DNA from 3 places in the Xanthobacter sp. SG618 genome. Region 3 is predicted to be linked to each of the others. Evidence: riboswitches for the same ligand, from Rfam matches in the RefSeq annotation. Region 3 holds a riboswitch; each other region holds the start of a gene.

Region 1 (10,533 bases), on a different contig from region 3:
CGCAGGTGGCGCGGCTTCGCCCGCCGGCCCTGAAGGGCTTCTTCACCAACGAGATGTGCACGGACTACTTCCGCCACATCGCCATGTTCGGCGGCGCGCCACAGCCCGATTTCTTCGCGCTCTGGATGGGGGCGAACTTCACGCCCCTGCAGTTCCGGCTGCATCTGCCGCCGCTGCTGCGCGCGGTGGTGAGCCACATCACCAACTCGCCCCTGAAGCACGTGTGGTGGCCGCAGCTGAAGAAGCGCATGGCGCGCATCATGAAAGCCTTCCAAAGGCAGGTGCCGACGCCGCAGACGCGTCGGCTGTTCGCCGGCCTGATGCTCGACGGCAAGACCCGGGCGACGAGCGTGCTGCCGGCCGGCCCGTCCGGCGCGCTGGGTGACATCAAGGTGCCGTTCGTGGTGGTGCAGAATGCCGGCTATCTCAACCTGCATCAGTTCGGCGCCTACGATCTGTTCGAGAATGCCGGCACGCCGAAGGATCAACGCTGGCTGATCGTCGGCCCTGCGACCTATGACCTGCCGGTCTATGCCTGGCAGCTGGAGGCGCTCGCCTTCTTCGATCATCTCGTCTACGGCGCGGACAACGGCTATGCCTCCCAGCCGCGGGTGCGATATTGGACCGAAGGGGCGAAGGACTATCGCAGTGCGCCGGACTGGCCGCTACCCGGCAGCACAGCCCTGCGCCTTTACCCGGCCTCCAATGGTGCTGACGCGGCACCCCATCGCCTCGACAGCGCGCCGGGCGCAGGCGGGACGAACCGATGGGCGGCGGTGCCGCTCGGCGCCATCGTGACGGCGGGCTTCGACGAGGTGGAAAACCAGCGCCTCACCTTCGAGCTTCCGATCGAGGAGGAGATGGAGCTGACCGGCCCGGTGACCGTGAGCCTCTCCTTCAGCACCAACGAGATCGATTCCTACGTGGTGGCCCGCACCGGCCTCGTCTCGGCGGACGGCGGCTACCAGATCCTCTCCATGGGCGCGATCCGACCTGCCTGCCGCAGGATCGATGTGGCGCGCTCCACCATGACCGAGATCGCCATCGACATCGACACGCCCGCGCCCCTGACACCCGGCGTGCCGGTCACGCTGCGCTTCAGCCTCACGCCCCAGCCCGTGGTGCTGAAGCCGGGCGAGCGGCTGCGCCTCGACGTCGCCAGCCGCACCGATCTCCTGCGCAGCGACGTGAGCCACGGGCACGCCCAGTTCGACATGCAGGTGCCGCCCTATTACGCGCGCAACACCCTGCATTACGGGCCGGACACCTTCATCGAGCTCAAGCGCGCCGGTCAACGGTAGAAGAGATTTCCGGGGGAAGCTCGGAGCGATCGGTGCCCGCGCTACCCGGCGAGCCGCGCTATCTCCCCGACGATGCGCACACGGACCCGACGCGCATTGCCGGGGAGATAGGCGATGGGGATGTCCTCCACGTCGAGCGTCTGCACGCTGCCCGGCTCCGCGCCGGCCTCGATCGCGCGCCGGGTCGCCTCCCGGGTCGCTTCATCGAGCGCCGCATCGCGCTCGACACCGGAGAAGATGCGGTCCACCTCACCGCTGACCTGCGCGATGGCCGCGCCCACGGCATTGGCCACCGCATGATGTTCGATGCGCACCACCTCCGAGACACCCTCCATGCGATCAGGCACCAGAAAGCTGCCGCCGCCTACCGCGATGAGGGGGATCGGCGCGGCATCCGTCTTCATGCGGTCCACCACCTCCGCAACCATGCGTTCCATGTGGAGGAGGCTATCGGCCACCAGAGGGCCGGGAAGCCTGCTCACCAATCCCGGCTGTCCCAGCGCGATCCGTCCGGCCGCGACGGCGATGTCCGTGGCGGTCAGCGTATCGCCGCCGAAGCAGAGCGCCTTTTCCGGCAGCCGGAAGCCGACGCTGCCCGGACCGATCCGGCGCCCGTCATCGGCAATCTCCGTGCCGCCGCCGAGACCGATGGAGATCAGGTCCGGCATGCGAAACAGCGTGCGCACGCCGCCGATTTCGACCATCGCATTGGCCTGGCGCGGAAAGCCGCCCTTGAGGCAGCCCACGTCGGTGGTCGTGCCGCCCACATCCACCACCAGTGCGTCGGTCAGGCCGGAAAGGAACGCCGCGCCGCGCATGCTGTTGGTGGGGCCGGAGGCGAAACAATAGACGGGATGGCGCTCCGCCACCGCCCCCTGCACGATGGTGCCGTCATTCTGCGTGAGATAGAGCGGTGCCGCGATGCCGCTGTCGCGCAGCGCCCGCACGAAAGCCGCCGTGGTGCGCTGCGCGAGGCCCTGCAGCGCGGCATTCAGCAGCGCCGCATTCTCCCGTTCGAGCAGGCCGATGCGGCCGATTTCGTGGGAGAGCGTGATGCGCGCCGCGGGCATCACCTCCCGCAAGATCTCCGCGGCCTCGCGCTCGCATTCATCCGTGAGCGGCGAGAACACGCTGGTTATGGCGACAGAACTGATGCCACTGTCGGCGATGCGCTGCGCCTCGCGCCGCACGGCCGCACGATCCAGCGGCACCAGGACCCGCCCGTCATATTCGTGACCGCCGCCCACCATGTGGATGCTTCCCCGCATGGCGGCCGCGAGGTCCTTGGGCCAGCCGATGAAGGGCGGCAGGCCGGCATTGGCGGGCAGGCCGATGCGCAGCGCCGCGACGCGGTCCAGATGGCGGCGTTCCACCACGGCATTGGTGAAATGCGTTGTGCCGATCATCACCGCTTCAATCCGCCCCAGCGCCGGATGGCCGGCGGCCGCGGCGACCAGATCAACCAGCGCCTGGCGGACGCCGTCCGCGACATCGACGGTGGTGGGCCGCTTCAGCGCGGCGAGCACTTTGCCGCCCTCCAGCAGAACGGCATCGGTATTGGTGCCGCCGACATCAATTCCAATGCGGCTCATGCCGGCTCCTCCCCGAAGACGCTGTGGAACTCCACGTCATGGCCGAAGGCGCGCGGGCCGACATGGCGCAGCCCCTCCGCGCTCCGATGGATCGGCTGCGACGGTAGGGCGATCACCGTGACCCTCTGGCCGTAACGCAGGCTCTCCGTGCCGATGGCCTCGCCCGAGATGCTGTCGAGCACGCAGATCAAGTCGGGCGTGGTGACAATCACCGCGCCGTCGCGCCGGCCGATGGTGAACTCGTTCTGAAAGGCGATGTCGAAAGACGCGCCGGCATCCGCGCCAAGGCCCGCCAGGTTGAGGGATCCGCGCAGGAAGCCCTCGGTCGTGCGCCGCTGGACATCCACCACCTTGCCCGTGAACAGCCGCTTGCCACCGCCGGCGGCCACGGTCGCCTCGACGGGGTCCTCATGGGCCATCTTCGCGCGGCGCACCTCGCGCCCCAGCGCGATGGCCTGCGAGAGGCTGCGCAGAACGGCGTGATGCTTCACCTCGTCCCCCGTGCGCGGCGCCTGGCAGGTGGTCGCGACCGATCCATATTCCGTGCAGACCTTGCGCCGCACGCGCTCCATCTCATGCCAGCCGGAAGCGGTGGGGATGATCACGTCATTGTCGCGGATGTCGGAGACGACATGTGGAACCATCTGCAGCCCGGCGATGGAAAAGGTCTGCATCTGGGCCTCCGGATAGGCCCGGCCCATGGCGTCCGCATCCACCACCGGGAGCCCCGATGCGGCGGCGACCAGCAGGGGCTGAAAGGCGTTGCAGCCGCCGATCTCCACCGTCATCACCGCCCGGAACGGCCGGCCCCTGAAGACCTCCATGATCCGCACTGGCTTGAGGGCGAAGGCGGCGTCGGTTATGCGCTCCTGGAACACCAGCGGCGCACCCATGGTCGAGACCACGGCGACGACATCGTCGTCGGCGAGCTCGTCCGGGTCGAGAAGGGCGATCCGGCCGCCCTCCTCATAGAATTGGCGGACGACGAGGTGGGCGGCATAGGGCGATCCGCCGCCTCCGGTCCCGAGAATCCAGGCGCCGATCGCCAGCAGATCAAGCTCTTCCGCATCCAGGAAGCGAGGCATCGCAGGTCCTTCAGCTTTGAAGCGGGTGGGGGGGCGCCCGCCATTGGCCGCACCCGCGCCCCCGCCGGGCGGGCTGTCCCCGCTTCAGTCCGTGGGCTGGTCATTCTTGTTCACCGGCGGCCCGAGGAACTCCACGTGCCACTTAAGCCCGAAGGCATTGAGCGCAGCCTGGTCAGGAATGCCGTCGTGCATCACGCCGGCCAGTTCCGTGAAGAAGGCCGCCGCATCGAGCGCCGGAGCCATCAGGATGTACTGGCGTGCGGGCTTGTCGGTGACGTTGCAGAAGCCGTGTTCGACCCCGCCGGGAATGCTGACCACGTCGCCGGCCTCGGCATAGAAGCGCCGGCCGTCCGCCTCATAGAGATATCGGCCCTCGATGACGCGGAAGATCTCCGCTTCGCGGTGACGATGGCGGGGTGGACCGGCGCCCGGAGCATTGATGGTCTCGATAAAGCAGAATTCGCCGGAACTCGCCGCCGGCGGCATGCGCACGAACAGGTCGAGCCCGATGGCCGGGATCTTGATGGGCGCTTCGGTTCCCTTGGAATGCAGGAAGGATATGGACATGGGAGCCTCCTTGAGACCCGAGTTGGTGAGATATATTGAATTGGCGTCAGTTTTCTTCCTCGAACCGCCAGATCTCGGCGGTGGGCTGGGGCAGGCCGAGGAAGGCGGGAATGCGCCGCTGCTGCTCCGGCGTGAGGGACGCGACGAGAGGCTTCAACGCGGCCGTCACCGTCTTCAGGTCCTGCGCACGCAGCGCCTCGGCATTGGCGATGCGGTCCAGGAGGTCCACGAAACCGGCAACGCTGCCAGCGTGCCAAGCCACAGGCCTGAAAGCAGTCGGAAGATGTTTCGCATGGGATCACTCGCAGAGAGACATCCCGGGCCTTGAGACCGCAGCCCGCACCAAGGACCCCTTTGCGGACCCGAGTGCCGAGGAGTTATCTCCACCGCCTTGGAGGCGCATCGACAGAACTGGTGATGCGCCAAGCTGTCTATCGGCTCTCCCACATCGAAACGGTGGTCAGCTTAATGAACAGGGGATCACTGGCGCCGCCATCGCTCCGGCCGACAACTTGCCACGCCGCTGCCGGACGTGCTGGGCAATCTTGACCTCGGGTTGCAGGCGGTCACCCGCGACAATCTGGAGATCAAGGTGGAGTACGGCCTTAACGTCGGTCAGGATTTCCTGTCCCAGCGCGGCATGGCGCGCTTCGCCGTCCACTTCTGAGGGCGGCGGCGCCGGATGACTTTCTCCGCCGGGCGGTTAACATGCCGGCCGGTGATCGAGGTCCGGGAGCAGCGGGTGACGAGGTGGCGTGAGGCAGGATGGGGGCGCGGCGCGTTTTGCGTCTGGCTTGCCTATGCCTTCGTGCTGCAATTGTTCGTCGCGGGCATGGCATTCGAGCGCTCCGGCGGCGTGGCCATGGCCAATGCGGCCGATGGGCGTGTCCTGTGCGCCGGCAATACCGGCACTCCGGACGACAGGCCAATGTCGCCGCAACCGGATCACTCCGTCTGCTGCGCCCTCTGCGCCTTCCATTCTCTGGCGCCGATCCTCCCTGTTGCCGCCGATGCCGGGCGTCCCGTCGCAACGCCCGCGATTTCCGAGCGGGCGGCCGTTGCCGCCGCAGAGGGAACCGGCCGCGTGCGCCGCGAGCCGCGATCCTCACAGGGGCCTCCCCTCCGCGCCTGACCCCTGACGCCTTTTGAAGGCCGAATCCGCCCCGCCCGCGCGGCCGCGCCATCGCGTGTCCGGCTCGGGTGGCGAGCATGTCATCCAATCCAACCAAGCAGGTTCATTCCGCCAGGGGGCAGGAGCCCCATTGGCGCAACCAAGGAGCACCCATGTCCATTTTCCATCTCACCCGCCGTGCGGTGATGGCCGCAGCCGTCGCAACCGTCGCTTTGACCGGCGCCGCCATGGCGCACGACTACAAGGCCGGGACGCTGCAGATCGACCATCCCTGGTCGCGGGCCACGCCGGGCGGCGCCAGCGTCGCCGCTGGCTATCTGGTGGTGAAGAACACCGGCGCCGCGCCCGATCGCCTGATCTCCGCCACTGTGCCGTTCGCCGGCCGGGTCGAGATCCACGAGATGTCCATGAAGGACGGCGTCATGGTGATGCGGCCCATCCCGGACGGTCTCACCATCCCGGCGGGCGGAAGCGTCGAGCTGAAGCCCGGCGGCTACCACATCATGTTCCTGGACCTGAAGTCCCCGCTCAAGGAGGGCACCTCCGTGGACGGCACGCTGACCTTCGAGAAGGCCGGCAGTGTGCCCGTGAAGTTCACGGTGGAGGGCCTCGGCGCCTCCGGCAGCGCCCATCCCGGCCACTGAGGCCAGAAACGCACACGCAGGATGCGCCGGTCCGGAAGGGGCCGGCGCGTTTCGCCTCCGGGATTGCTTGACAGCACGGAGGTGTTCGGTGCCTGCTGCGCATGCGAACGGTGCTCCGGTTGCCACGGCATCCGGAGTGAAACGGGAATGGGGTAGGGCCTGAACCTGCGCGGAAATCCGCCGGGGTGGCGCAAAGCCCCAACCGCCCCCGCGACTGTGAGCGGCGAGCGATCTTCCAGCATGCCACTGGCCAAAGCCCCTCGGGCCGGCCGGGAAGGCGGGGGTGAGCGTAGACCCGCGAGTCAGGAGACCGGCCGGTCGCATGATGACAACCCTCGGGCCGTCGGGTGAGACGGCAACGGAGACCTGCATGCATATCGAACCCGGACTCGTGGACGGGGCCAAGATCGGCCTCAGCTATGTCACGGCGGCCGCCGCCGGCGGCTATGCCCTGAAGCTTGCCTATGAGGCGGCGCGCGAGCGCGGCGTCCTCTCGCTGGCGGGCCGCACCCTCGCCACCACCGCTCTCGTGTTCAGCTTCTTCGAGGTGCTGCCGCACTATCCGGTGGGCGTCTCGGAAGTGCACCTCATCCTCGGCTCGACCCTGTTCCTGATGTTCGGCGCGGCCCCGGCCGCCCTCGGCCTCGCCTTCGGCCTGCTCATCCAGGGCCTGTTCTTCGCACCATTCGACCTGCCCCAGTACGGGATGAACGTGACCACGCTGCTGGTGCCGCTGTTCGGCGTCGCCGCCGTCGCGCGCCGCATCGTGGCGCCGGGCACGCCCTATGTGGAGCTGAAGTACGGTCAGGCGCTCGCCCTCTCCACCACCTATCAGGCCGGCATCGTCGGCTGGGTGGCGTTCTGGGCGGTCTATGGCCAGGGCTTTGCCTCCGAGAACATCGCCTCGGTGGCGACCTTCGGCGGCGCCTACATGCTCGTCATCATCGTCGAGCCGCTGGTGGACCTCGCGGTGCTCGCTGCCGCGAAGGCGCTGCATGGCGCGTTCAAGGGCGGCAACCCGCTGCTGGAGCGCCGGCTCTACGACGCGGCCTGATCGCGCGCCCACCCCTCAAATAAGCGAACGCCGGCGGTGCTCCCGCCGGCGTTCTGCGTTTCAGGGGGCCTCGACGGGCGGGGGCAGGGCGGCCGGGGTCTCCGGGTCCGGCACCAGATGGAGGAGCGGATCGAAGCCGCCCACATGGTTCGCCCAGGCGAGGCCGATGGCGAGGCCCTTGGCGCGGGGAAGCACATGGAAGGCGGCGGCCACGGCCACCAGCTCACTGGCCGCAAGCTCAAGCGCCAGCGGGAGGTCGCTGAGCAGCTCCAGGACACCGCCCACCAACGATCCGGCGAGCAGCGCGAGGGGGATTGCGAGGACCGGTACGGCATTGGTGACGCGGGCATGGCCCAGCGCCTCGCCGCAATGGGCGCAGGCTTCCGAAACCTGCATCCAGCGCCCGAACAGGGCGCCCTCGCCGCAGGCCGGGCAACGTCCGGACCAGCCGCGCCGCGCCGCATCCTCGATGGGGCGCGGCGGGTTGAAGCCGTTGGTGTGATAGAGCCGCCGCGGCGCGCGGCGCACCGGATCGAACGCGGTGCGGGTGGCGGTGCCGAATTCCGCCGACATGGCGGCGCGGGCGCGCGCGAGCGCCTCCGAAGGCGCGTGAGATTGCGTGTCTGACATGGACGAAAACCCGAAAGGCCGCAGGGGCGGCAGGGACCGGAGGCGTCGGGAGGCTCCCGCGCCGGTTCAGCTTTGGGTCACGTCACAGGAGGGCCACGGGCTTGGGCGCCGCGGGCTTCCTCCGCCGGCCGGCGTTCGCTGCGCGCGGCGAGGTGCGCGATGCGACGGCCATCGGGCGCCGCCAGCGCGGGTTGCGGCCCGACGGCAAGGCCGGGCGCAGAGGTCAGCACGCAGGCGTCGCAGGGATAGGTCTTGAGAACCGTCCCCGGATCTCCGCCATTGAGGCAGAGGTCCGGCAACGTGCCGTCCGGCAGCGCATAGGCCGCAAGATCGACCGGCGCTTCGGAGGAGGGCAGGGCGACAGGCTGGTGGGCAAACCCCAGCGTCAGCTGCGCCAGCACGAAAAGTGCAGCAGCGGCCGCCCGCAAGCCCTTGTATCCCAACCCGATGCCCATGCTCCGCTTGTGTGCAACGCGGCAGAAGGGGTCAAGCACGTGAATCTACGCAGCGTCCCCCTGCCGCAGGCCGGCTCTGGACCTCCCCGAAGCAGGCGTTATGGTCGCCCGCAACCAGCCAGCGGAACGAAGCCCGAGGGAGCGCCCATGACCAAGACCGTGACCCTTCCCAATGGCGAGACGGTGCCCGCCCTCGGCCAGGGCACCTGGTACATGGGTGAGCGCTCCACCACCCGCGCCACCGAGGCGAAGGCCTTGCAGCGCGGCATCGACCTCGGCCTCACCCTCATCGATACGGCGGAGATGTATGCCGACGGCGGCGCCGAGGAGGTGGTGGGCGAGGCCATTACCGGGCGTCGGGACGAGGTGTTCCTTGTCAGCAAGGTGTATCCCCACAATGCCAGCCGGGCCGGCGTCGCGGCTGCCTGCGAGCGCAGCCTGAAGCGGATGAAGACCGACGTGATCGACCTCTATCTCCTTCACTGGCGCGGCAACCATCCCCTCTCGGAGACCGTCGCGGGATTCGAGGCGCTGCAGAAGGCGGGCAAGATCCGCCTCTGGGGCGTGAGCAACCTCGACACGGACGACATGGAGGAACTGCTCGCGACCAAGGGCGGCGCCGCCTGCGCGGCCAACCAGGTGCTCTACAACCCGAGCCGCCGCGGGCCGGAGTTCGACCTGTTCCCGGAGCTGCGCTCTGCCCACATCCCGGTCATGGCCTACAGCCCCATCGAGCAGGCCCGCCTGCCGCGCGGCGGGGCGCTGGGCGCCGTGGCGAAGAAGCACGGCGTCGACCCGTTCCAGGTGGCGCTCGCGTGGGTGATGCGCAGCGGCGACGTCATCGCCATCCCCAAGGCGAGCCGCATCGAGCATGTGGAGATGAACGCCGCCGCGCGCGATCTGGTGTTGGACGCCGAAGACCTCGCCGCCATCGACAAGGCCTTCCCCCCGCCGCGCCGCAAGGTCGGGCTGGAAATGCTCTAGGCGGACCGCGTTTCGGGATCATAGGGCGCGGCGATCACCACGACGTCGGCATCGGGGATGGCGGCGGTCAGCGTCTGGCGCAGGGCGTCCGTGACCGAGCTGACGTCGGCAATGGTGCGGCCGGGGGCGAACCCCACCGTGATCTCCACATGGGCGATGGTGCCGGACTTGCGGGTCCGCACGCTGATGAGCTGCTCGTAGCGATCAAAATAGGCGGCGAGCGCAGCGTTCACCTTCATCTGCAGCGGCTCCGCCAGGGCGCGATCCAGCAGGTCCGGCAGGGCTTCCGAGATCATGGCGCCGCCGATCACCAGCATGAAGGCGGCGCCGATAAGTCCGCCGATATCGTCGGCGGCCAGCCCCACCTCGGTGTGCGGAAACAGCACGTCGAGGGCGACGCACACCACCACCGTCACCGAGGCCACCGCCTTGGCGATGCGGGCGCGGAACTGGCTGAGCACGATGATGGAGGTGCCCGCGCGCGTCGCCCGCCACAGCGGAACCAGCGGCGCCAGATTCGTGAACAGGTTGTAGATGACGAGCCCAAGGGCCGCCGCCACCCAGAACGGCGGCAGGGGCTCGGATTCCGACGAATCCATCACCTTGATGAGGATGAACACCGCCGCGAGCAGCAGCAGCACGCCGATGGCGGCCGCAAACATGCGCTCGAGCTTGCCGATGCCGAAATCGTAGAAATGCATGCGGCCACGATGGGCGGCGCGCAGCGTCAGCAGGGCGAGGCCTTCCACCAGCAGCAGCAGGCCGCCGCGCAGCAGCTCCGCCAGCATGGCGAGCGAGCCGATGCGCCACACCGTGACGAGGTAGGGCACGAAGACGCTGAAATCGAGAAGGATCGCGAACAGGATCGCCCGTTCCTTCTGGAGATCGGTCAATGTGGGGACGCGCATCGCGCTTCGCTGCTCAGGCCTGAGGATTGCCAGCGACCCTAACCGGGACGGGCAGGGGGCGGAAATACAATCATTTCCCGCCGCGCATGACGAGCTTGTCGCCGCGGAATTCGAAGGCGTCGAGCCGCGACAGGAAGCTCATGCCGAGCAGGCTGGTGCGCAGCGCGCCGGCGGGCGAGAC
Region 2 (10,533 bases), on a different contig from region 3:
CTCTGGGTGTTCTTGCCGGGCGCGGTGCCGGACGACTGGGCGCTGGCGGCGCCGGTCATGGCGATCATGGCGGCGGCGGCGACGGGAATGGCGTACTTCGCGATGTTCATGCGGGGTCTCCCTCCAATTGACTGCACGGCAGGACAACCGCGGAGACCGCATTTCGGTTCACTATGGATTTTCGATTGGCGAAAGCGAAGTTGCTGCCGCCACGTTGCAATCGCGCGGCCCTCTGCCTAGTGTCCGCGCGCCTGAGGCCCCCTTGTCCCGCCCCGCCGGGGAGGGTGCGCCTCGGTCACGTTGATGCGAGCTGTCCCGATGATCGACCAGAGCCTTCCCGCCCACATGCGCCCCGACCGCTCGTTCCAGGCGCTGCTCCTGACCCTTCAGCGATTCTGGGCGGACCAGGGCTGCGTGGTGCTCCAGCCCTACGACATGGAAGTGGGCGCCGGCACCTTCCATCCGGCGACGACGCTCCGCGCCCTTGGCCCGAAGCACTGGAAGGCGGCCTATGTGCAGCCCTCGCGCCGCCCCAAGGACGGCCGTTATGGCGAGAACCCCAACCGGCTCCAGCACTATTACCAGTTCCAGGTCATCCTGAAGCCCTCGCCGGAGAACCTGCAGGAGCTTTACCTGCAATCGCTGGCCGCCATCGGCGTGGACCTGAAGCTGCACGACGTGCGCTTCGTGGAGGACGACTGGGAGAGCCCGACGCTGGGCGCCTGGGGCCTCGGCTGGGAATGCTGGTGCGACGGCATGGAAGTGTCGCAGTTCACTTACTTTCAGCAGGTCGCCGGCTTCGAGTGCGCGCCGGTCTCCGGCGAGCTCACCTACGGTCTCGAGCGCCTCGCCATGTATGTGCAGGGCGTGGAGAACGTCTACGACCTCAATTTCAACGGCCGCGAGGGCGCCGAGAAGACCACCTACGGCGACGTCTTCCTCCAGGCCGAGCAGGAATATTCGCGGCACAATTTCGAGGCCGCCGACACCGCCATGCTGTTCGAGCAGTTCCGCATGGCCGAGGCCGCCTGCCACAAATATCTGGCCTTCGGCGACAAGGGCGAAACGCACGAAATGGCCCTGCCGGCCTATGACCAGTGCATCAAGGCGTCCCACGTCTTCAACCTGCTGGACGCGCGTGGCGTGATCTCCGTCACCGAGCGGCAGAGCTACATCCTGCGGGTGCGCGAGCTGGCCAAAGCCTGCGGTGCCGCTTGGCTGAAGACGGCCGGCGGCGGCGCTGCGGCCTGAGGCTCAAGCGGTAAGGGATTGCCCCGGCCCGGGGCCGGGTGTTAGCTGAAGCGGAGCCACAACCGCCCGCCTGTCCGGACACGCCATGACAGCTACCGATGCCGGCACCCGTGACCTGCCCGGCATCAGGCCGCCGGGCGCGTCCAATCCGGGCGGCTCATCGCCGCGCCTGCTCGCGGCGGGCGCCATCGGCAATGTGCTTGAGTGGTACGACTTCGCCTCCTACGGCTTCCTCGCGCCCATCTTCGCCCGCACCTTCTTCCCGGCCGAGGATGCGCTGGTGGGGCTCATCTCCGCCTTCGGCCTGTTCGGCGCAGCCTTCCTGATGCGGCCGCTGGGGGCGATCCTGTTCGGCCATGTGGGCGACAGGTTCGGCCCCCGCATCGCGCTCATCGTCTCGGTCTCGGTCATGAGCTGCGCCACGGTGGGCATCGGCCTGCTGCCCACCTATGCCACGGCCGGCTTCCTCGCCCCCCTGCTGCTCCTCATCCTGCGGCTGGTGCAGGGCCTGTCCATCGGCGGGGAATACACCACCTCCGCCATCTATCTCGCCGAACACGCCGTGCCGCGCCATCGCGGGCTCACCGCGGCCTTTTCCACGGCGGGCGGGCAGACCGGCACGCTCATCGGCTCCGGCGTGTGCGCGCTGCTCAGCGCGCTTCTCTCGGCGGAGGCGATGCAGACCTTCGGCTGGCGGGTGCCGTTCCTGTTCGGTGCGGTGCTCGGCATCACCGCGCTGGTGCTGCGCCGGCCCCGACCGGGCGATCGTGGGGGCAGCAAGGCACGGGGGCTGCCGCTGACACGGGCCTTCCGTGAGGCGGGCGGCTCCATCATCGCCGCGATGCTGGTGACCCTGTTCATCGGCTCCGACACCTACCTCCTGTTCGTCTACCTGCCGACCTATATCGAGCAGGAGGCCGGCCTTGCCCCCGCGACAGCGCTTGCCTTCACCACCCTCGGCCTCATCGTGTCCGGCACCTGCTGCCTCCTGTTCGCCGCCTTGTCGGACCGGATCGGGCGGCGCCGCATCGTGGCGGCGGGGCTTGCCGGCTTCGTCGTGTTGTCCTGGCCGCTGTTCCTGCTGCTGCGCGGCGGCAGCCCGGGGGAAGTGCTGGCGGCGCAGCTGGTCTTCTCGGTCATGGCCGCGGCGGTCACGAGCCCGATGCCGTCGCTGCTTGTGGAGCTGTTCGAGACGCCGGTGCGCTGCAGCGCCATAGGTTTCGCTTGGAATCTCGGCATCGGCGTCTCCGGCGGCCTTGCGCCCATGCTCGCCACCTATTTCGTGACGGGCCTCGGCCTCACCATGGCGCCAGCGGTCCATCTGATGCTGCTGGCGGCCGTCGCGCTGGTGGGCGTCTCGGCCCTCACCGAACGGCGGGGCCGGGTGCTGGACGGGCCTTCCGATTGGCCCTAACGCTTGAGCGGAGCAGGAACGGGATTGATGAGCAGCATCACGCGCACGGATGCCGGAGGCGTCTCCGACGGGGCGACACCGCAGGGCGTCCCCGTCCTCTCCCGCCGGCTGATGGCCGCCGGCATGCTCGGCAACGTGCTGGAATGGTACGATTTCGCCGTCTACGGCTTCCTCGCCAGCATCTTCGCCCGCAACTTCTTTCCCGAGAACAGCCCCACGGCGGCCATGCTCTCGGTGTTCGGCGTGTTCGCCGCCTCCTTCCTCATGCGGCCGCTGGGCTCCGTCCTGTTCGGCCATATCGGCGACCGGCTGGGCCGGCGCGCGGCGCTGATGTCCTCCGCCGCGCTCATGAGCATCTCCACCTTCTGCGTCGGCCTTCTGCCCACGTATGAGACGGCCGGTGTGTTCTCCGCGGTGCTGCTGCTGATGCTGCGCCTCGCGCAGGGGCTGTCTGTGGGCGGGGAATACATGACCTCCGCCGTGTTCCTGGCGGAGAATGCGCAAGTGCGCTGGCGCGGGGCGGTCACCTCGCTCGCCGTCGTCGGCTGCAATGGCGGAATACTGCTGGGCTCGGTGGTGGGCGCGATGGTGTCCGGCCTCATGTCCACGGACGATCTCGCCGCCTGGGGCTGGCGCATTCCCTTCCTGCTGGGCTGCCTGCTCGGCGGCTTTGCCTTGGTGCTGCGCCGCGCGGTGGCGCGCGACGTGAAGCGGGTGCATCGCCCGAGCCTGCCCGTGGTGGAGGCGTTCCGCGAGAATGGCGGCGGCATCCTTCGGGCGACGCTCATCAACATCGTGCTGGGCATCGCCTTCTACCTCGCCTTCGTCTACCTCACGACCTGGCTGCAGCAGGCGGATCACTTCACCCCTCATGTGGCACTGGAGCTGAACGCCGTGAGCATGGCGGTGGTGATGGCGGCCTGCCTGGGCTTCGCCGCGCTCTCCGACCGTATCGGCAGGAAGCCGCTCATCGCCGGCGGCTTTCTCGCCCTCGCCGTGTTTTCCTGGCCGCTCTTCCTGCTGCTCCAGTCCGGCTCGGTCGGGCTGGCGCTGCTGGGGCAGCTGGGCTTTGCGGTGATTGTCTCCATCTATGGCGGCCCCATGGCGGTGACGCTGGCGGAGATGTTTCCCCGCCACACCCGCTGCACAGCAATGGGGTTGAGCTGGAATCTCGGCGTTGGCCTCGGCGGCGGCACGGCGCCCATGGTGGCGGTCTTGCTGGTGAGTCTCACCGGCAATACCATGGCGCCGGCCTTCTACCTGATCGTCGGCGGCGTGGTGGCCTTCCTCGCCGCTCTGGGCCTCAAGGAGACGCGCGGCCAGCCGCTCGACTGAGCCCGCCCCCTCGACGCGGCGGCCGAAAGGCACTAGCACAGGCCCCGAAATTCACCCGCTGCGCGCAAGCGCCAGCCTCCCCGCATGGGGAGGACGAGCCCGAACCGATGCCCGATCTTCTGCTCGAACTTTTCTCCGAGGAAATCCCCGCCCGCATGCAGGCCCAGGCGGCCGACGCGCTGAAGAAGCTCGTCACCGACGCTTTGGTGGAGCGCGGCCTGCTTTACGAGGGCGCTAAGGCCTTCGTGACGCCGCGCCGCCTCGCGCTTGCCGTGCATGGCCTGCCCGGCCGGCAGGCGGACCAGCGGGAGGAGAAGAAGGGGCCGCGCGTGGGCGCGCCCGAGCAGGCGGTGGCCGGCTTCCTGAAAGCTGCGGGCCTTGCCTCCCTCGATCAGGCGACCATCCAGTCCGACCCCAAGAAGGGCGATTTCTACGTGGCCGTGGTGGAAAAGCCCGGCCGCGCCACCACCGAGGTGGTGGCCGAGATCGTGCCGGACATCATCCGCAAGTTCCCCTGGCCGAAATCCATGCGCTGGGGTTCCGGCACGCTGCGCTGGGTGCGCCCGCTGCATTCCATCGTCGCCACCTTCGGCGCCGAGGGGGATGAGCCGGAGGTGGTGCATTTCTCCGTGGACGGCATCGAGGCCTCCAACGTCACCCGCGGCCACCGCTTCATGGCGCCAGAGCCCTTTACCGTGAAGCGGCTGGACGACTGGATGGCGAAGCTGGAGGCCGCCAAGGTGGTGGCCGATCGTGACCGCCGCAAGGAAATCATCCTCAACGACGCCAAGGACCTCGCGCTCGCCGCCGGCCTTGAGCTGGTGGAGGACGAAGGGCTGCTGGACGAGGTGTGCGGGCTGGTCGAATGGCCGGTGGTGCTCATGGGCTCGTTCGAGGCGCGCTTCCTCGACATCCCCGACGAGGTGATCCGCGCCACCATCCGCGCCAACCAGAAGTGCTTCGTGCTGAAGGACCCCAAGACCGGGCGCCTCGCCAACCGCTTCATCCTCATCTCGAACCTCGTCGCCTCGGACGGCGGCAAGGCCATCGTCGCCGGCAACGAGCGCGTCATCCGCGCCCGCCTGTCGGATGCCAAATTCTTCTGGGACACGGACCGGCTGAACGGCCTCGCCAGCCGCATGCCCAAGTTCCAGTCCATCACCTTCCACGAAAAGCTGGGCTCGCAGGCCGAGCGCATCGAGCGCATCGTCCGCCTCGCCAAGGAGCTGGCCCCCAAGGTGGGCGCGCCGGTGGCGCTGGCCGAGGAGGCCGCTTTGGTGGCGAAGGCGGACCTGCTCACCGAGGTGGTGGGCGAGTTCCCCGAGCTGCAGGGCCTCATGGGCCGCTACTACGCTCAGGGTGAGAACCTGCCGGCTGAGGTCGCGGCCGCCTGCGAGGAGCATTACAAGCCGCAGGGGCCCAACGACCGCGTGCCCACCGCGCCGGTTTCGGTGGCAGTGGCGCTGGCGGACAAGATCGACACCCTGGTGGGCTTCTGGGCGATTGATGAGAAGCCCACGGGATCGAAGGACCCTTATGCGCTGCGTCGCGCGGCGCTGGGGGTGATCAGGATCGTGCTGGAGAATGGGCTGCGGCTGAGGCTCTCAGCTTTGATGACTGTACTTTTCCGGCAGGGGATTACTTCTGAAGGCACACTCGGAGGTGACCCCCAGATTTTGACGATGTTTAGATCTCGCCTACTTCGGTCGACGCCGCAGGCAAGCGGGGTTGATCCTTTCGAAGCTTCTCAACGCGTTGCCGAAGCCGAGGCGTTGCTTCTTGCTTCCGACCTCCTCGCCTTCTTCGCCGACCGCCTGAAAGTCTACCTGCGCGACCGTGGCGCCCGTCACGACCTCGTCGATGCCGTCTTCGCCCTCGAAGGGCAGGACGACCTCCTCCTCGTGGTCCGCCGCGTGGAGGCGCTGGCCGCCTTCCTCGCCACCGAGGACGGAAAGAACCTCCTCGCCGGTTATCGCCGCGCGGTGAACATCCTGCGCATCGAGGAGAAGAAGGACGGTCGCGCCTTTGCCGGCCCCACCGTCGCCGCCTTGCTCAAGGAGCCGGCCGAGGAACACCTCGCCGCGGCCATCGACGACGTGAAGGCCCGCGTCTCCAAGGCCGTCGCGGCGGAGGATTTCGAGGCGGCCATGACCGCGCTCTCGGACCTGCGCCAGCCGGTGGATGCCTTCTTCGACGCCGTGACCGTGAACGACGTCGATCCCGCGCTGCGCGAGAACCGCCTGAAGCTGCTCGACGAAATCCGCGCCGCCACCCGCGGCATCGCCGATTTCGACCGCATCGAGGGGTAGGGCAGGGGGACTTTCCCCACTCTCGCCGTCTTGCCCGGGCTTGTCCCGGGCATCCACGTCGGGCCGAAAGTACTATCGTCTGAAAGGTGTTCCCAGCCCCACGACGTGGATGGCCGGGTCAAGCCCGGCCATGACGGGCGCGAACAGCGGGTCGAATTGTCGGGCCACGACCGGCCACACATGCCGCTCTCGCGTCCCGGCCGACTGCAACGCAGCGCAGCGGAGTGGAAGGAGAGCCGGGGCCCAGCGCAAGGATTCCCGCGTAGCGGCCAAATCCCGGGAGCGCTCGATATCGAAGCGCCTTCTGCGGTTTCTTGCGCTGGGCCCGGCTCGGCGCCCACCTTCGGTGTCGCTGGTTCGGGGTACGAGAGCGGTTCCACGCCCCTCATTTGACAATCCCGCCCGCCCTGCCTTTAGTGGCGGCGTCGAAGGTCCCGTGTTCCCACACGGGCGTAAAAGGGAATGCGGTGCGGAAGGGAAGACCTTCCAATGCCGCGGCTGCCCCCGCAACTGTCGGCGGTGAGCCCCTGCCAGACGCCACTGGATCCATCCGGGAAGGCGGCAGGGGCGGTGAACCGCGAGCCAGGAGACCTGCCTTCGACGAGGTCCGCGCCGGGCGGGGTGCTCCGGTTCTGCGTCCCTTCGAGCCCGCATGCGCGGGCGCTCGCACCCGTGGACCGTTCCGTGGAGCGAGGCGCGATTCCCGACAGCACGGGGCCTGAGCCGGCCGGCGACAGCGCGGAAACCGGCTGTGCGCCCGCGACGGCGCGCGCTCCCGCCCCGGCCGTCACCCTCCTCATCTGCACCACCTGCCGCGCCCCCGGCGTCGAGGCTCCGCAGGAAACTCAGCAGTTGGCCGAGCGCGACGGTGCGCGCCTCCTCGCCTCGGCATGCGCCACGACCGTCCCCGAAGGCGTGGCCGTGGAAGGCGTCGCGGTCGTAGGGGTCTCTTGCCTCGCCAACTGCAAGCGCGCGCTTTCCGCCGCCATGGTCCGCCGCGACGGCTGGACCTATGTGTTCGGCGACCTCGCCCCGGACAGCGCCGCCGATCTCCTCACCGGCGCGGCCCTGCTCGCCGGCTCCGAAGACGGCCTGATGCCCTGGCGCGGCCGGCCGGATGTTCTCAAGCGCGGCATGGTCGCGCGCATTCCCCCGCTTTCCGCTAAGGAGACCCGATGACCTCGCTCGCCCGCGTGCCCTGTACCATCGTCACCGGCTTCCTCGGCGCCGGAAAGACGACGCTGATCCGCCACGTGCTGGAGAATGCCGGCGGCAAGCGCCTCGCGGTCATCGTCAATGAGTTCGGCGACGTGGGCATCGACGGCGAGATTCTGAAAGGCTGCGGCATCGAGAGCTGCGACGAAGGCTCCATCGTGGAACTGGCCAATGGCTGCCTGTGCTGCACCGTGGCGGATGATTTCGTGCCGGCGCTGGACCAGATCCTCGCCCGCGCCCCGAAGGTGGACCACATTCTCATCGAGACCTCCGGCCTCGCGCTGCCCAAGCCCCTGGTGCAGGCCTTCCAGTGGCCGGCCATCAAGGGCCGGGTGACGGTGGATGGTGTGATCGCCGTGGTGGATGGCCCGGCGCTGGCGGAAGGCCGTGTCGCTCCCGATCTCGCCGCGCTGGACGCGCAACGGGCCGGGGACGAGAGCCTCGACCATGATGATCCCGTGGAAGAGGTGTTCGAGGACCAGATCGCCTGCGCCGATCTCGTCGTGCTCTCCAAATCCGACCTCTTGGACGCGGCCGGCTTCGCCGCCGCCGAGAAGGCCGTGGCCGGCGCCCTGCCGCGCGCGGTGAAGCTGGTGCGGGCTTCCGGCGGCAAGGTGGATCTGGCGGTCCTGCTCGGCCTCGGCGTCGGCGCGGAGGATGTGATCGACGCCCGCCGCACCCACCATGACGACGAGGAAGACCACGACCACGACGAGTTCGAGAGCATCGTCCTCGCTTTGCCGGAGATCGCCGATCCCGCCGCTTTGGCGGCCCGCGTGGTGAAGGCGGCGGAGACGCCGGACGTGCTGCGCGTGAAGGGCTTCGCCGCCGTGGAAGGCAAGCCGCTGCGCCTGCTGGTTCAGGGCGTCGGCCCGCGCGTGTCGCACCATTTCGATCGCGCCTGGACTGCGGGCGAGGCACGGCGCGGGGCGCTGGTGGTCATCGGCCTCAAGGGCTTCGACCGCGCGGCCGTGGAACAGGCCATCCTCGGCTAGCCCATGCACATCCTCGCCACCACATCGACGAGCCTGGAGGAGTTGGCCGAGCCGGTCGACCTCGCCCAGCCGCCCGGCGACATGGTGGCGCTCTCCTTCACCGATAGCGATCTCATCGGCCTGTCTGCCGCCTGGCGGGCGCGCGGCGATGCGGCCCCCAGCCTCCGCCTAGCGAGGCTCAAGGACCTGCGCCACCCCATGTCCGTCGACCTGTGGGTGGAGAAGGTCGCGGCCAAGGCGAAGGTGGTGCTGGTGCGCCAACTCGGCGGGCTGGACTGGTGGCGCTACGGCGCCGAGCAACTGGCCGCCATGGCCCGCGCCCGTGGCATCGCCCTCGCGCTGCTGCCGGGCGAGGACCAGGACGACCCGCGCCTCGCCGCCCTCTCCACGCTCCCGCAGGACACGCTTGCCCTTTGGCTCGGCTATTTCCGTGCCGGCGGGCCGGACAATATGGCGGCCCTGCTTTCCGCCATGGGCAAGGCGGCGGGCTTTCCCGCACCCTATGCCATCCCCGCGCCGCACCCGGTGCCGGCCACCGCCTTCCACCGCCCCGGCGCCGGCCTCGCGACGCTGGAGGAGGTGCGGGCGGCGGGACGGCCGAACGCGCTCATTCTCTTCTACCGTTCCCAATGGCTCGCCGCCGACACCGCCGCCGTGGATGCGCTGGCGGCAGCGCTGGAGGCGCGAGGCATCGCGGCCCAGTGCCTGTTCGTCTCCAGCCTGAAGGCGCCGGACGCCCGCGCCGCCGTGCGTGCGGCGACGGCGGCGCTTAATCCCGCAATCATCCTCACCACCACCGCCTTCGCGGCGGGGGAGGCGGCCGAGCTGTTCCCGGAAGGCGGCCCGCCGGTGCTTCAGGCGGCTCCTGCCACCACGGCGCGGGAGGCGTGGGCGGGGAGCCCGCGCGGCTTCTCGGCGGCGGACCTCGCCATGCACGTGGTGCTGCCGGAGCTGGACGGGCGCGTGCTGGCCGGCGCGCTCTCCTTCAAGGATTTCGCCCCGCCCGACGCCGACCTCGCATTCACCGCCGCCATCAACCGGCCGGAGCCGGAGGCGGTGGCCCATGTGGCGGATCGCGCGGCCGCGCTGGTGCGCCTCGCCGCGATGCCCCGCGCGGAGCGGCGCCTCGCGCTGATCTTGCCGGACTATCCCGGCGCCGAGGGGCGCTCCGGCTATGCGGTGGGCCTCGACGTGCCCGAAAGCGCGCGGCGGATGCTCGGAACGCTCGCGGCGGCCAGCTACGGCACCGGCCCCGTGCCCGACGATGCAAAGGCGCTCCTCGCCGCGTTCCGTCCCGAACCGGCACTGACACTGGAGGCCTATCGCCGCCTCTTCGCCACCCTGCCGGAGGCGGCACAGGCCGCCGTCACCGCCGCATGGGGCGCGCCGGAGGACGATGCGGATGTCGTCGACGGCGCCTTCCGCTTCCGCCTCGCTTGCTCCGGCGCCATCACACTGGCCTTCGCCCCCGATCGCGGCGCGAATCTCGACCGGCGGGTGGATTATCACGACGCCAGCCTGCCGCCGCGCCATGGGCTCCTCGCCTTCGGCCTGTGGCTGCGCGCGGCGCTCGATGCCCACGCGGTCGTCCATCTCGGCGCCCATGGCACGCTGGAATGGCTGCCGGGCAAAGCGGTGGCGCTCACGCCGGCCTGTTTCCCGCAGGTGGTGATGGGGGCGCTGCCGGTGGTCTATCCCTTCATCGTCTCCAATCCCGGCGAGGCGGCGCAGGCGAAGCGGCGGCTTGCCGCCGTCACCATCGGCCATCTGCCGCCGCCGCTCGCCAGCGCGGGCCTCAGCGAGGCCGAGCAGCGGCTGGAGCGGCTGGTGGATGAATATGCGCAGGCGGATGGCCTCGACCGCCGCCGCCGCGAACGTCTCGCCGGCCTCATCGTGGAGACCGCTGCCGAGACCGGCCTTGCCGCCACCGCCGGCGTCTCCGCCGCCACCGACCCCGACGAGGCGCTGCGCCGCATCGATGCCTGGCTGTGCGACCTGAAGGACCTTGCGGTGA
Region 3 (10,533 bases):
CCTCGGGCGTGCACTACCACTGGCCCTATCCCGTCGAGACCATCCTCCTGCCCAAGACCACGCAGATCAACCAGATGGTCCTCGGCTCCCGCGACGGACGGCGCGAGCGCAGCCAGATGCTGACCGGCGACGAGAACATCGTCGAGGTGGACTGCGTGGTGTTCTGGCGCATCCGCGATGCCGGCCAGTTCCTGTTCAACGTTGCCGACGCGGAAGGCACGCTGCGCGTCACCGCCGAGAGCGCCCTGCGCGAAGTCATCGGCCAGAACCCCATTCAGGCGGCCCTCTCCGACAAGCGCCAGCAGATCGCCCAGCAAACCGAAATCGTGCTCCAGCGCCTGCTCGACAAGTATCAGGCCGGCATTGTCATCACTCAGGTGCAGTTACTGCGCATCGATCCGCCCGCGGCCGTCATCGACGCCTTCAACGACGTGCAGCGCGCGCGGGCCGATCAGGAGCGGGCGCGCAACGAGGCCGAGGCCTACCGCAACGACATCCTGCCCCGCGCCCGCGGCGAGGCCGAGCGCATCGTGCAGGAGGCGCAGGCCTATGGCGAGCAGGCGGTGGACCTCGCCAAGGGCGAGGCGCAGAGCTTCCTCGCCGTCGAGGCCGCCTATGAGCGGCACAAGGACGTAACCCTGCGCCGCCTCTATCTGGAAGGCGTGGACGAGGTGCTGAAGCATTCCGGGCGGGTCATCGTGGACCTCTCCGCCCACGGCAGCAGCATCGTGCCCTACCTGCCGCTCACCGAGGCGGAGAAGCGCGCCGTCCCCCTCCCCGCCCCGCCCGTCGCGGATCAGGCCAGCGCGGGAGGCGCCAAGTGAAGCGCGCCGGTTTCATCGCGCTCGCGGCGGGCATCCTCCTCGTCGCCTTCGCCTCCTCCTTCGCCTTCACCGTGCAGCAGACCCAGCGCGCGCTGGTGGTGCGGCTCGGCATGCCCATCGCGGTGCATGACCAGCCGGGGCTCTATTTCAAGGCACCGCTCATCGACACGGTGATCTATTTCGAACGCCGCCTGATCTCGCTGGAGCCCCCCGCCGAGCAGATCATCCTGGGCGACCAGAAGCGCATCGAGGCGAGCACCTACACGCGCTTCCGCATCAACGATCCGCTCGCCTTCTACCAGGCGGTGGGCGGCATCGAGCAGGGCCAGTCGCGGATCGCGCAGATCGTCAATTCGGCGGTGCGGCGCGAGCTGGGACAGGCCAAGCTCGTGGATCTCCTCTCTACCGAGCGCGACCGCATCATCGACAAGATCCGCAACGAGGTCATCGAGCGCAGCCGGTCCCTCGGCGTGGACGTGGTGGACGTGCGCCTGCTGCGCGCCGACCTGCCGGCCGAGACCAGCCAGGCCATCTACGACCGCATGAAGTCCGAGCGCCAGCGCGAGGCCAAGGAGCTGCGCGCCCAGGGCTTCGAATGGGCACAGGAGATCCAGGCCCGCGCCGACCGCCAGCGCACCGTCATCCTCGCGGAAGCGCAGCAGAAGTCCAAGATCACGCGCGGCGAGGCAGACGCCAAGGCCTCGCAGATCCTCGGCGAGGCCTACGACCACAGCCCCGCTTTCTACACCTTCCTGCGCACCCAGCAGACCTACCGGCAGACGCTGGCGGGCGCCTCGCCCATGCTGCTGCTGTCGCCCGACGCCGACTTCCTCGGCGCCCTGACGCGCGGGCCGACCCTCGCCGATGGTGCGGGCGCCGCCACCGCGCCTGCCCCCGGCCAGCCCGCGAAGAACCCGGCTAAGCCCTGACCGGCCGCACCCCGACGCATTTGAGAAGGACACCCGGCGATGGATCTCGGCGCTGACCTCTCCTGGTTCGGCACGAGCCTGAAGATCTTCCTGATCGACATCCTGCTGAGCGGCGACAACGCCTTGCTCATCGCACTGGCCTGCCGCAGCCTGCCGGCAGAGCAGGTGCGCAAGGCGGTGGTGCTCGGGGCGGCGGGAGCGGTCTTCTTCCGGCTGGTCATCGCGGCGCTCGCCGGCACGCTGATGGCGATCCCGCTCTTGAAGATCGGCGGCGGGCTGCTTTTGGCCGTCATCTCCATCAACCTGCTGGCGGGGGAATACCGGCGGCGGCGGGAAGGCGACCGGCCGGTCGAGCTCGACCCCTCCCTCGGCCAGGGGGGCGGGCTGCTGGGGGCGGCGCTGGTGATCCTCATCGCCGACGCCATCATGAGCCTCGACAATGTGGTGGCCCTCGCCGCCGTTTCGGAAGGCCACCTCAGCCTTCTGGTGGGCGGCGTGCTCCTGTCGGTGCCGCTCATCTTCTTCGGCAGCTTCGTGATGGCCGAGGCGATGAAGCACATTCCCGCCCTCACCTTCATCGGCACGGCGTTCCTCGGCTGGATCGCCGGCAGCCTCATCGTCACCGATCCCCTGTGGTCCGGCTGGGTGGCGGCAAATGCGGAAGCGCTGTTCGTGCTGGTGCCGCCGGCCGCCGCCATCTTCGTGCTCGCCAATGCCCGCTTCACGGCGGATGCGCGCCTGTCCGGCGAAGGGAAGAGGGAGCCGGCGCCGCCGAAGCGCGCGCGCCTCCTGCCGGTGCAGCCGACGCCCGCCACCGTGGCGATGGCCGCCCCCGTGCCGGCCGCGATGGCCATGGCCGTTGCGGTCCCCGTGCCCGAACCCGTACGCACGGCCGAGCCGGCCATCCCGGCCGCACCCATCGCCGCCCGCGCGGAAATCGCGGCGGACGCCCCCCGCCCCCGTCCCGCCGCGCCGGTGCGGCGGCCCGCCCAGAACCTGCCGCCGGCGCCCGATTATTCGGACAAGGTGATGATCTACGGGCTGATCGGGCTCTTCTGCCTTATCGCCGTGGTGATGATCAGCGTGCTCATCATGGCCCACGGGGTCGGCTGAAGCGCGGCCCTGGTCCCGCCGCGTTATCCCCGTCGGGACCAGGGCAGCACCACCGTCTCGCCGGCATGAGTGAGCCGAACGGCATCCACGCCGAAGGCGTCCGCCAGATGGGCGTCGTCCAGCACCTGCGCCGCGGTCCCCTCGGCGAGGAGCCGGCCGTCCTTCATCAGAGCGAGGCGGTCGCAGAAGCGTCCGGCGAGGGTGAGGTCGTGCAGCACCGCGACCACCACGGCGCCGCGCCGGGCGGTGTCGCGCAGCAGGGCCATCACTTCCAGCTGATGCAGCGGATCGAGCGCGGCGGAGGGCTCGTCGGCGAGGAGGATGGGCGCCTCCACCGCCAGCGCGCGGGCCAGCAGCACCCGCGCCCGCTCGCCGCCGGAGAGGGTATCGGCGGAGCGCCGGGCGAGCGCCTCCACCCCGGCCGCCGCCATGGCCCGCCGCGCGGCCTCATCCACCACTGCCGTGCCATGGGGCAGGCGCCCCAGCGCCACCACCTCCTCCACCGGCAGCGGCCAGTGGATGCGCCCGTCCTGGGGCAGGTAGGCAATGGTCCGGCCGAGCCCGCGCCGGCCGATCTCGGCGGCGTCGCGGCCGTCATAGAGCACATGGCCGGAGGCGGGCGCTTCGAGGCCGGCGAGCACGCGCATCAGGCTGGTCTTGCCGGCGCCGTTTGGGCCGAGCAGGCCGAGGAAGGTGCCACCTTCGACCTCAAGGCTGAGGTTGCGCACGAGGGTCGCGGCACCCCGGGTCACGGTGACGGAACGGGCGGCGAGATTCATGAGTCCACCCCCCTCAGCCGGGCGAGGAGGAACAGAAAGAAGGGCGCACCGATGAGCGCCGTCACCACGCCGAGCTGAAGCTCCGGCCGGGTGGGCACGAGCCGCACCACGATGTCCGCGCCGAGGGTGAGCGCCGCGCCGGCCAGCCCGCTCGCCGCCAGAAGCCGGCCCGGCCGGTGGCCCACCAGCGGGCGCACCAGATGCGGCACCACCAGCCCCACGAATCCGATGGCCCCCGCCACCGCCACGCTCGCCCCCACCGCCGCCGCCGTGCCGCCGATGACCAGCAGCCGCACCCGGCGCAGCGGGAAGCCGAGGCTTTCGGCGGCATCCTCGCCCAATGTGAGCGCATCGAGCGCCGGGCCGGTGGCGAGTACCAAGACCCAGCCCACCGCCATGAAAGGCAGCGCCAGCGCCACATGCACCAGGCTGCGGTCGGCCAGCGAGCCCATGAGCCAGAACACCAGCTCCAGCGCCGCATAGGGGCTGGGCGCCAGATTCAGCGCGAGCGCCGTGAGCGCGCCGGCGAGGCTGGAGAGGGCGACGCCGGCGAGGATCAGCATCACCGTTCCCGCCCCCCGTGCCGCAAGCGCGAGCAGCACGGCGGTCGCCGCCGCCGCGCCCGTCAGCCCGCCCAGGGGCAGCGCCAGCGCGAAGGAGGCGGAGAAGCCGAAATAGAAGGCGATGACCGCCCCCAGCGCCGCCGCGCCGGACACGCCCACCACGCCGGGATCGGCGAGGGGATTGCGCATCAGCCCCTGCAAGGCCGCTCCGGTGAGGCCGAGGCTGAAGCCCACCGCCGCGCCGAGGATGGCGCGCGGCAGGCGCAGCTCGGACAGCACCAGCGCCGCGAGGCTCTGCCGGCCGGCGAGAAGATCGCCGAAGGCGGCACCAAGGTCGAGCGGCGCATAGCCCACCGCCACCGAGGCGCAGAACAGCACCAGCACGAGAAGACCGAGACCGAGGACGATGCGCGAGGGCATCAGCGCCCCCCCTCGGCGGCGGCGTGATGGACGCCCCCGACAGGCCGCCCGGCTTCCGGGGCGGACAGACGGGCCCTTGCCGCCGCCAGCAGGGCCGCCGCCTCGGCAAGGTCCGGCCCGGCGCAGGTCCACAGCCTGAGCGGCAGGGCCAGCGTGCGGTCCTTGAAGGGAGCCAGGGCGGGGTGATGCAGCAAAGCGTCGGCGAGGGAGGGCGGCGCCTCCGCCTCGGCATTCACCACCACGAGGTCGGGCGCGGCGCGCACGATCTCCTCCAGCGCGAGCTGGCCCATCTTGTCCGTGGGCAGGCGCGCCGCGAGGTTGGAAAGACCGGCCTTCTCCATCAACTCATCGGCCAGCGAGCCGCGGCCGGTGGTGAAGCCGTTGGGGCGCAGCACGACGGCGGTGGGGCGCGGTCCCGCGACCGGCGGCAGGCGGGCGAAGGCCTCCTCCATCTGCCGCACCATGGCCGCGCCCCGCTCCGGCACGCCGAGCCGCTCCGCCACCATGCGGATCTGGGCATAGGCCTCCTCAAGGGTCTGCGGATCGCCGAGTTCCAGCACCTCGAAGCCGAGGCGGCGCAGCACGGCGGTGGCGGTGCGGGTGGTGTAGGCGCCGGCGAGCACGAGGTCCGGCTTCAGCGGCACCACCTCTTCCGCCAGCCCGCGATTGACCGGCACGTCGCGCGCGCGGTCCGCCACGTTGGAGGCGAGCGGGTCGAGCGCGAGATGGGTGACGGAGAGCACCTGCCCCGGATCGGCCAGCCGCAGGGCCAGCTCGTCCGTGCACAGATTGAGGGAGACGATGCGGGGCCGGGCATGCGGCGGAACACGCGTCTCCTGCGCCCCCGCCGGAGCGGAGGCGAGAAGGGCCGCGAGCATCAGCCCGGCCGCCGCGACCCTCACTGCCTCACCATGGGCGCTTCACCGCTCGGGCCTCACCATGTGAGCTTCACCCCGCCATAGGCACCGAAGCCGGGGGCGAGGAAGCCGTTGGGGTTCTCGTAGGTCTGGTTGAACAGATTGTCGATGCGCCCGAACACGGTGGTGACGGCATTCAGCCGGTAGTTCGCGGCCAGATTGACCACCGTATAGCCGGGCTGGTCGATGTAATTCGACGTGAGACGCACGATGTCCCACCACGAGGACGCATAGACGAGGCTCGCCGACAGATCGAGCTCGTCGGTGGGCCGCCAGCCGAGCGTCAGGCTCACCTTGTTGTTGGGCCGCCGCAGGGGATAGCAGGAGGTGGCATTGATGGGCGCGCAGGCGGCGCCGAAGGGCTGGCCGGGCGGCACGTAGCCCACCACGTCGGTGTAGGTATAGTCCACCCGCGCATCGATGCGGTCCGTCACCTTCACCGCCACGAACGCCTCCACGCCCTGGGACACGGCGCTGGGGATGTTGACGTTCTGGTACGTCGCCGGATCGTAGCTGATGAGGTTGGTGATGTTGTTGTGGAAATACGTCACCCCAAACAGCACCCGCTCGCCGAACGCCTTCTGCTCGAAGCCGGCATCCCAGCCTTCGCTCTCCTCCGGCTCAAGGTTCAGATTGCCGTAATAGGGCGCGTAGAGCTGGTAGAGCGTGGGCGCCTTGAAGCCGGTGCCGTAGCTCGCCTTCAGCTTGGTGCCCGTCTCGTCGAAGAGCAGCGCCGGGGCGAGGCGGAACGTGGTGTGGTCGCCGAAGCTGTCGTCGGCGTCGTAGCGCACATTGGCGGCGAAGAAGAGCCGGTTCCAGAGGTTGCCCTGGTACTCGGCATAGACGCCCGTGTCGCCGGTGGAGGCGTCCACGCTGGCATAGGCGGTGGAAGAGGTCATGGACTCGTTCCGCCGCTCGGCGCCCACCAGCAGGTTCTGGCCCGGCGCCACCAGATAGTTGGAGCGGACATAATAGACCTGCCGGTCGCCGTCATAGGTGCCGTTCACGTCCGGGTTCGGCCCCACCGTCGGGTTGGAGCTGGACATATCGCTCACGCCGAAGGTGGTGACGAGGCTTCCGTCCAGCGCTGTCCACACGCCCTCCCCCTTGGTGAAGAACATGCTGGCATAAGCGGTGGAGCGCAGCGCCGCCGGGATGCCGGCATAGGTGGGCGGGGGATAGGTGTCCGGCGTGAAGGCGAGGCTGGTGTCGATGTAGCGCGCGACGAAATTCACCGCGAAGGTCTCGGTGGCCTGCCAGTCGAGCCGGCTGGAGTAGGTCCAGTTGTCGTAGGCGTTGGGATTGATGGGCCAGCCGGGCGGCACGATGTTCTGCGGCGTCACCGGCGTATCGGTGGACGAGAAGTGGGTGACGTTGAACGAATAGGCCAGCTTCTCGGTGGCGCCGGTCAGGCTCGCATACTGGTTGAAGGTGCCGAGCGCGCCGCCCTCCGCATAGGCGGTGACCTTGGGTGGCCCCTCGCCCTTCTTGGTGGTGACGGAGATGACGCCGCCGATGGCGTCCGAGCCATAGAGGCCGGACTGCGGGCCGCGCAGCACCTCCACCCGCTCCAGGTCCGAGGCGAGCAGCTTGCCGAAGTCGAAGGCGCCGTTGGTGGCGGCCGGATTGCCGGCGTCGATGCCGTCGATCAGCACCTTCACATGATTGGAATTGGTGCCGCGGATGAACACCGAGGTGGTCCCGCCCGGTCCGCCGGTCTGCACCACGTTGAGGCCGGGCAGCGATTGCAGCACGTCCGGCAGGGTGCGCTGCTGGTTGCGGGCGATGTCCTGCTCCGTGACGATGCTGACGGAGCTCGCCACCTCGTCCTCGGGCGTGGGAATGCCGGTGGCGCTGACGACGATGGTGGGCAGGTCGCCGGCATTCTGATCGTCTGCGGTCTGGGCGAAAGCGGGCGGCACACAGGCAAAGGCGAGCAAAGCCGCGGCCGGCAGCGCGCGGCGGGATCGGGACGGGGCAAGGGACGACATGGGAAACTCGACGGCACGGGTGGTCCGTCACCGCGAACGAGGCTTGCCCGGCCGCGAGCGGCCGAAGTCAAAACCAGCATCGGGAGAACCCCGCCCGACGTGTTCGCGCGTGACCACGGCTGACGGCAGGTCTCCTGGCTCGCGGGTCACCGCCCGTCTGCCGCCTTCCCAGGCCTTGCGACCCAGTGGCTGATGGCAGAGGACTCGCCGCTTACAGCTGCGGGGGCAGCCACGGCATTTCCGGCCAAGCCGAAGCACCGCGTTCCCTTTTGATCCCTTTCGGGAACCGTCCCGCAGACCATAGGCGGCGCCCGCCCCCTGCGTCAACGGCACGTTCGCAAATGCGAAAGACTGCGCGCAACTGCGGAATGACCGCACGCGGTGCGGGATCGACCGATCACATCTTGCTCATTGCTTCAAAAGTGCGTGGTCCGGAATCGCCGTGCGCGCGTATTTGAGGCGTGCGACTGCCTGCAAAAACGGCAGCAGCAAAGGCCGCACCCGACATTCCGCTAGGTTATGGTGGCGCACCCGTCTCAATTCGCTTAAACGATTGAGAGCCGCCCCGCCCTGCGGGAGAGCGGGTACTACAAAAGTATAATAACCGAATAATCGGGAACACAGGGAGTAGAAGATGCGACTGAGGAGCATGGTTGCGGCTTTGGCCGCAGGCGTTGCCGTTTTCGGGCTTGCCTTTTCCGGCGCAGCTTACGCCGCCGACCCCATCAAAATCGGCCTGACTGGCCCCTTCACCGGCGGCTCGTCCTCCATGGGCGTCAGCATGCGCGACGGCGTGAAGCTCGCCGTGGACGAGGTCAACAAGGCCGGCGGCGTGCTGGGCCGTCCGCTGCAGCTCATCGAGCGCGATGACGAGGCGAAGAACGAGGTGGGCGTGCAGATCGCCCAGGAGCTCATCAACAAGGAAGGCGTCGTCGCCACCCTCGGCTACATCAACACGGGCGTCGCCCTCGCCTCCCAGCGCTTCTATCAGGAAGCCGAGATTCCGGTGATCAACAACGTGGCCACCGGCACCCTGATCTCCAAGCAGTTCGTGCCGCCGGACAACAAGAACAACTACATCTTCCGCACCTCGGCCAATGACGCCATCCAGAGCGCCATGATCGCCGACGAAGCGGTGAAGCGGCAGGGTTTCAAGAAGCCGGCCATCCTCGCCGACTCCACCAATTACGGCCAGCTTGGCCGCGCCGATCTGGTGAAGGCCCTCGCCACCATGGGCGTGAAGCCGGTTGCCGAAGAGAAGTTCAACATCGGCGACACCGACATGACCGCGCAGCTGCTGCGCGCCAAGGAAGCCGGCGCCGACGTGATCCTCACCTACGCCATCGGCCCCGAGCTGGCGCAGATCGCCAACGGCATGGCCAAGCTCGGCTGGAAGGTGCCCATGATCGGCTCGTGGACGCTCTCCATGGCCAACTTCATCGACACCGCCGGTGCCAACGGCAACGGCGCGATGATGCCGCAGACCTTCATCCAGCTGCCCGACACCCCCAAGCGCAAGGCGTTCATCGAGGCCTATCAGGCCGCGTACAAGATCGATCGCATGCCCTCTCCGGTTTCGGCCGCGCAGGGCTATGACTCGGTGCTGCTGCTCGCCGCCGCCATCAAGCAGGCGGGCTCCACCGACGGCCGCAAGGTCCGCGACGCGCTGGAAAACCTCAACACCAAGGTCGAGGGCGTCGTCACCGTCTACGACAAGCCCTTCTCCGCCACCGACCACGAGGCCATCACCGCCAACATCCCGGTGTTCGGCCTCGTCAAGGACGGCCGCGTCGTCGCCGCCCATCCGGAAGACATCGCCGGCGACAAGGCGGTGCGTGTGAAGCCCAAGAACTGAGGCTGACCGGGCCGCGTCCGGGGCAACCGCCCCGACATGCGTCCGCCGTCGTCCCCCGGCTCGTCCGGGGGATCCACGGGCCGGCCGGGCGCTCTGCTTGACCGGATGGAGCCGGTCCGGCGGCGACGTGGATGCCCCGGACAAGCCGGGGCATGACGGATGATTGAGGCGCGGCTCCCGGCCCCGTTTGAGCATCCATCCACCTCATCGCCCCACACCATTCGGACCGCCGCGCCATCGAGCGCGGCGGCCGGTTCGCCCGGAACCCTGCCCCGACGCGGGGGCCGCGCCCCCTTCCGGAGACCGTCATGAACGTCCTGTCGCAGCTCATCGTGAGCGGCATCGCCGTGGGCATGATCTACGGCGTTATCGCCTTCAGCTACCAGCTCACCTTCGCTACCTCGAAAACCCTGAACTTCGGCCAGGGCGAAGCCCTGATGCTGGGGGCTCTGGTGGGCCTCACCACCATCAATTTCCTCATCGGCCAGGCCATCGGCACGCTGTGGGCCTATCTGCTCATGCTGCCCATCGTCTTCGCCTTCGGCCTCGCGCAGGGCGCGGTGGTGGAATGGCTCGGCGTGCGGCAGGCGGTGAAGGCGAAGTCGGAAGCCGGCTGGATCATGGCGACCATCGCCCTCGGCATCATCTTCCGCAATCTCGCCGAGAACATCTGGGGCCGCGACGCCCTGCGCTTCCCCTCCCCGCTGCCGGAGGCCGCCCTCACCATCGGGCCGGTGCGCATCCAGCCCATGGAGATCGCCATCGTCATCGGCGCGCTCGCCATCATGCTGGCGGTGGAAATCTTCAACCGGCGGTCCATCTTCGGCAAGGCCGTGGTGGCCACCGCCAATGACCGCGACGCGGCGGGCCTGATGGGCATCGACACGCGGCGCGTCATCACCTTCTCCTATGCCCTCTCCTCGATGACCGCCGCCTTCGCTGGCGTGCTCATCGCCCCCGTGACCCTCACCGGCGCCACCATGGGCGCGGTGCTGGGGCTGAAGGCGTTCGCGGTGGCGATCATCGGCGGGCTGTCGAGCGGCATGGGCGTCATCGTCGGCGGCCTCATCCTCGGCATCACCGAGACGCTCACCGGCTACTACATCTCCACCGGCTACAAGGACGTGCCCGGGCTCGTCCTC

The links. A riboswitch is a leader RNA that binds a small molecule or an ion and turns the genes downstream of it on or off. The one in region 3 is predicted to bind cobalamin.
Region 1: another riboswitch for cobalamin. It lies ahead of FHT36_RS01350 (energy-coupling factor ABC transporter permease); the one in region 3 lies ahead of FHT36_RS12995 (TonB-dependent siderophore receptor).
Region 2: another riboswitch for cobalamin. It lies ahead of FHT36_RS24685 (DUF1636 family protein); the one in region 3 lies ahead of FHT36_RS12995 (TonB-dependent siderophore receptor).

Annotation. Positions count from the first base shown of each region.
Region 1 covers NZ_JABBHL010000001.1:269,555-280,087, reverse strand. The annotation lists gene FHT36_RS01385 (CocE/NonD family hydrolase) at 1-1,301, shown strand, start outside; gene FHT36_RS01380 (hydantoinase/oxoprolinase N-terminal domain-containing protein) at 1,343-2,893, opposite strand; gene FHT36_RS01375 (DUF917 domain-containing protein) at 2,890-3,978, opposite strand; gene FHT36_RS01370 (cupin domain-containing protein) at 4,063-4,545, opposite strand; gene FHT36_RS01365 (hypothetical protein) at 4,592-4,774, opposite strand; gene FHT36_RS24640 (hypothetical protein) at 5,078-5,212, shown strand; gene FHT36_RS01360 (hypothetical protein) at 5,228-5,677, shown strand; gene FHT36_RS01355 (copper chaperone PCu(A)C) at 5,830-6,321, shown strand; cobalamin riboswitch at 6,413-6,655, shown strand; gene FHT36_RS01350 (energy-coupling factor ABC transporter permease) at 6,692-7,375, shown strand; gene FHT36_RS01345 (DUF983 domain-containing protein) at 7,436-8,005, opposite strand; gene FHT36_RS01340 (hypothetical protein) at 8,083-8,460, opposite strand; gene FHT36_RS01335 (aldo/keto reductase) at 8,608-9,444, shown strand; gene FHT36_RS01330 (cation diffusion facilitator family transporter) at 9,441-10,352, opposite strand; gene FHT36_RS01325 (TIGR02281 family clan AA aspartic protease) at 10,423-10,533, opposite strand, start outside.
Region 2 covers NZ_JABBHL010000003.1:192,265-202,797, reverse strand. The annotation lists gene FHT36_RS10305 (hypothetical protein) at 1-110, opposite strand, end outside; gene FHT36_RS10300 (glycine--tRNA ligase subunit alpha) at 346-1,251, shown strand; gene FHT36_RS10295 (MFS transporter) at 1,337-2,665, shown strand; gene FHT36_RS10290 (MFS transporter) at 2,693-4,000, shown strand; gene glyS (glycine--tRNA ligase subunit beta) at 4,108-6,309, shown strand; cobalamin riboswitch at 6,722-6,923, shown strand; gene FHT36_RS24685 (DUF1636 family protein) at 6,982-7,488, shown strand; gene cobW (cobalamin biosynthesis protein CobW) at 7,485-8,519, shown strand; gene cobN (cobaltochelatase subunit CobN) at 8,523-10,533, shown strand, end outside.
Region 3 covers NZ_JABBHL010000004.1:201,121-211,653, forward strand. The annotation lists gene hflK (FtsH protease activity modulator HflK) at 1-824, shown strand, start outside; gene hflC (protease modulator HflC) at 821-1,753, shown strand; gene FHT36_RS12975 (YjbE family putative metal transport protein) at 1,793-2,866, shown strand; gene FHT36_RS12980 (ABC transporter ATP-binding protein) at 2,890-3,645, opposite strand; gene FHT36_RS12985 (iron ABC transporter permease) at 3,642-4,628, opposite strand; gene FHT36_RS12990 (ABC transporter substrate-binding protein) at 4,628-5,506, opposite strand; gene FHT36_RS12995 (TonB-dependent siderophore receptor) at 5,563-7,536, opposite strand; cobalamin riboswitch at 7,643-7,842, opposite strand; gene FHT36_RS13000 (ABC transporter substrate-binding protein) at 8,171-9,391, shown strand; gene FHT36_RS13005 (branched-chain amino acid ABC transporter permease) at 9,700-10,533, shown strand, end outside.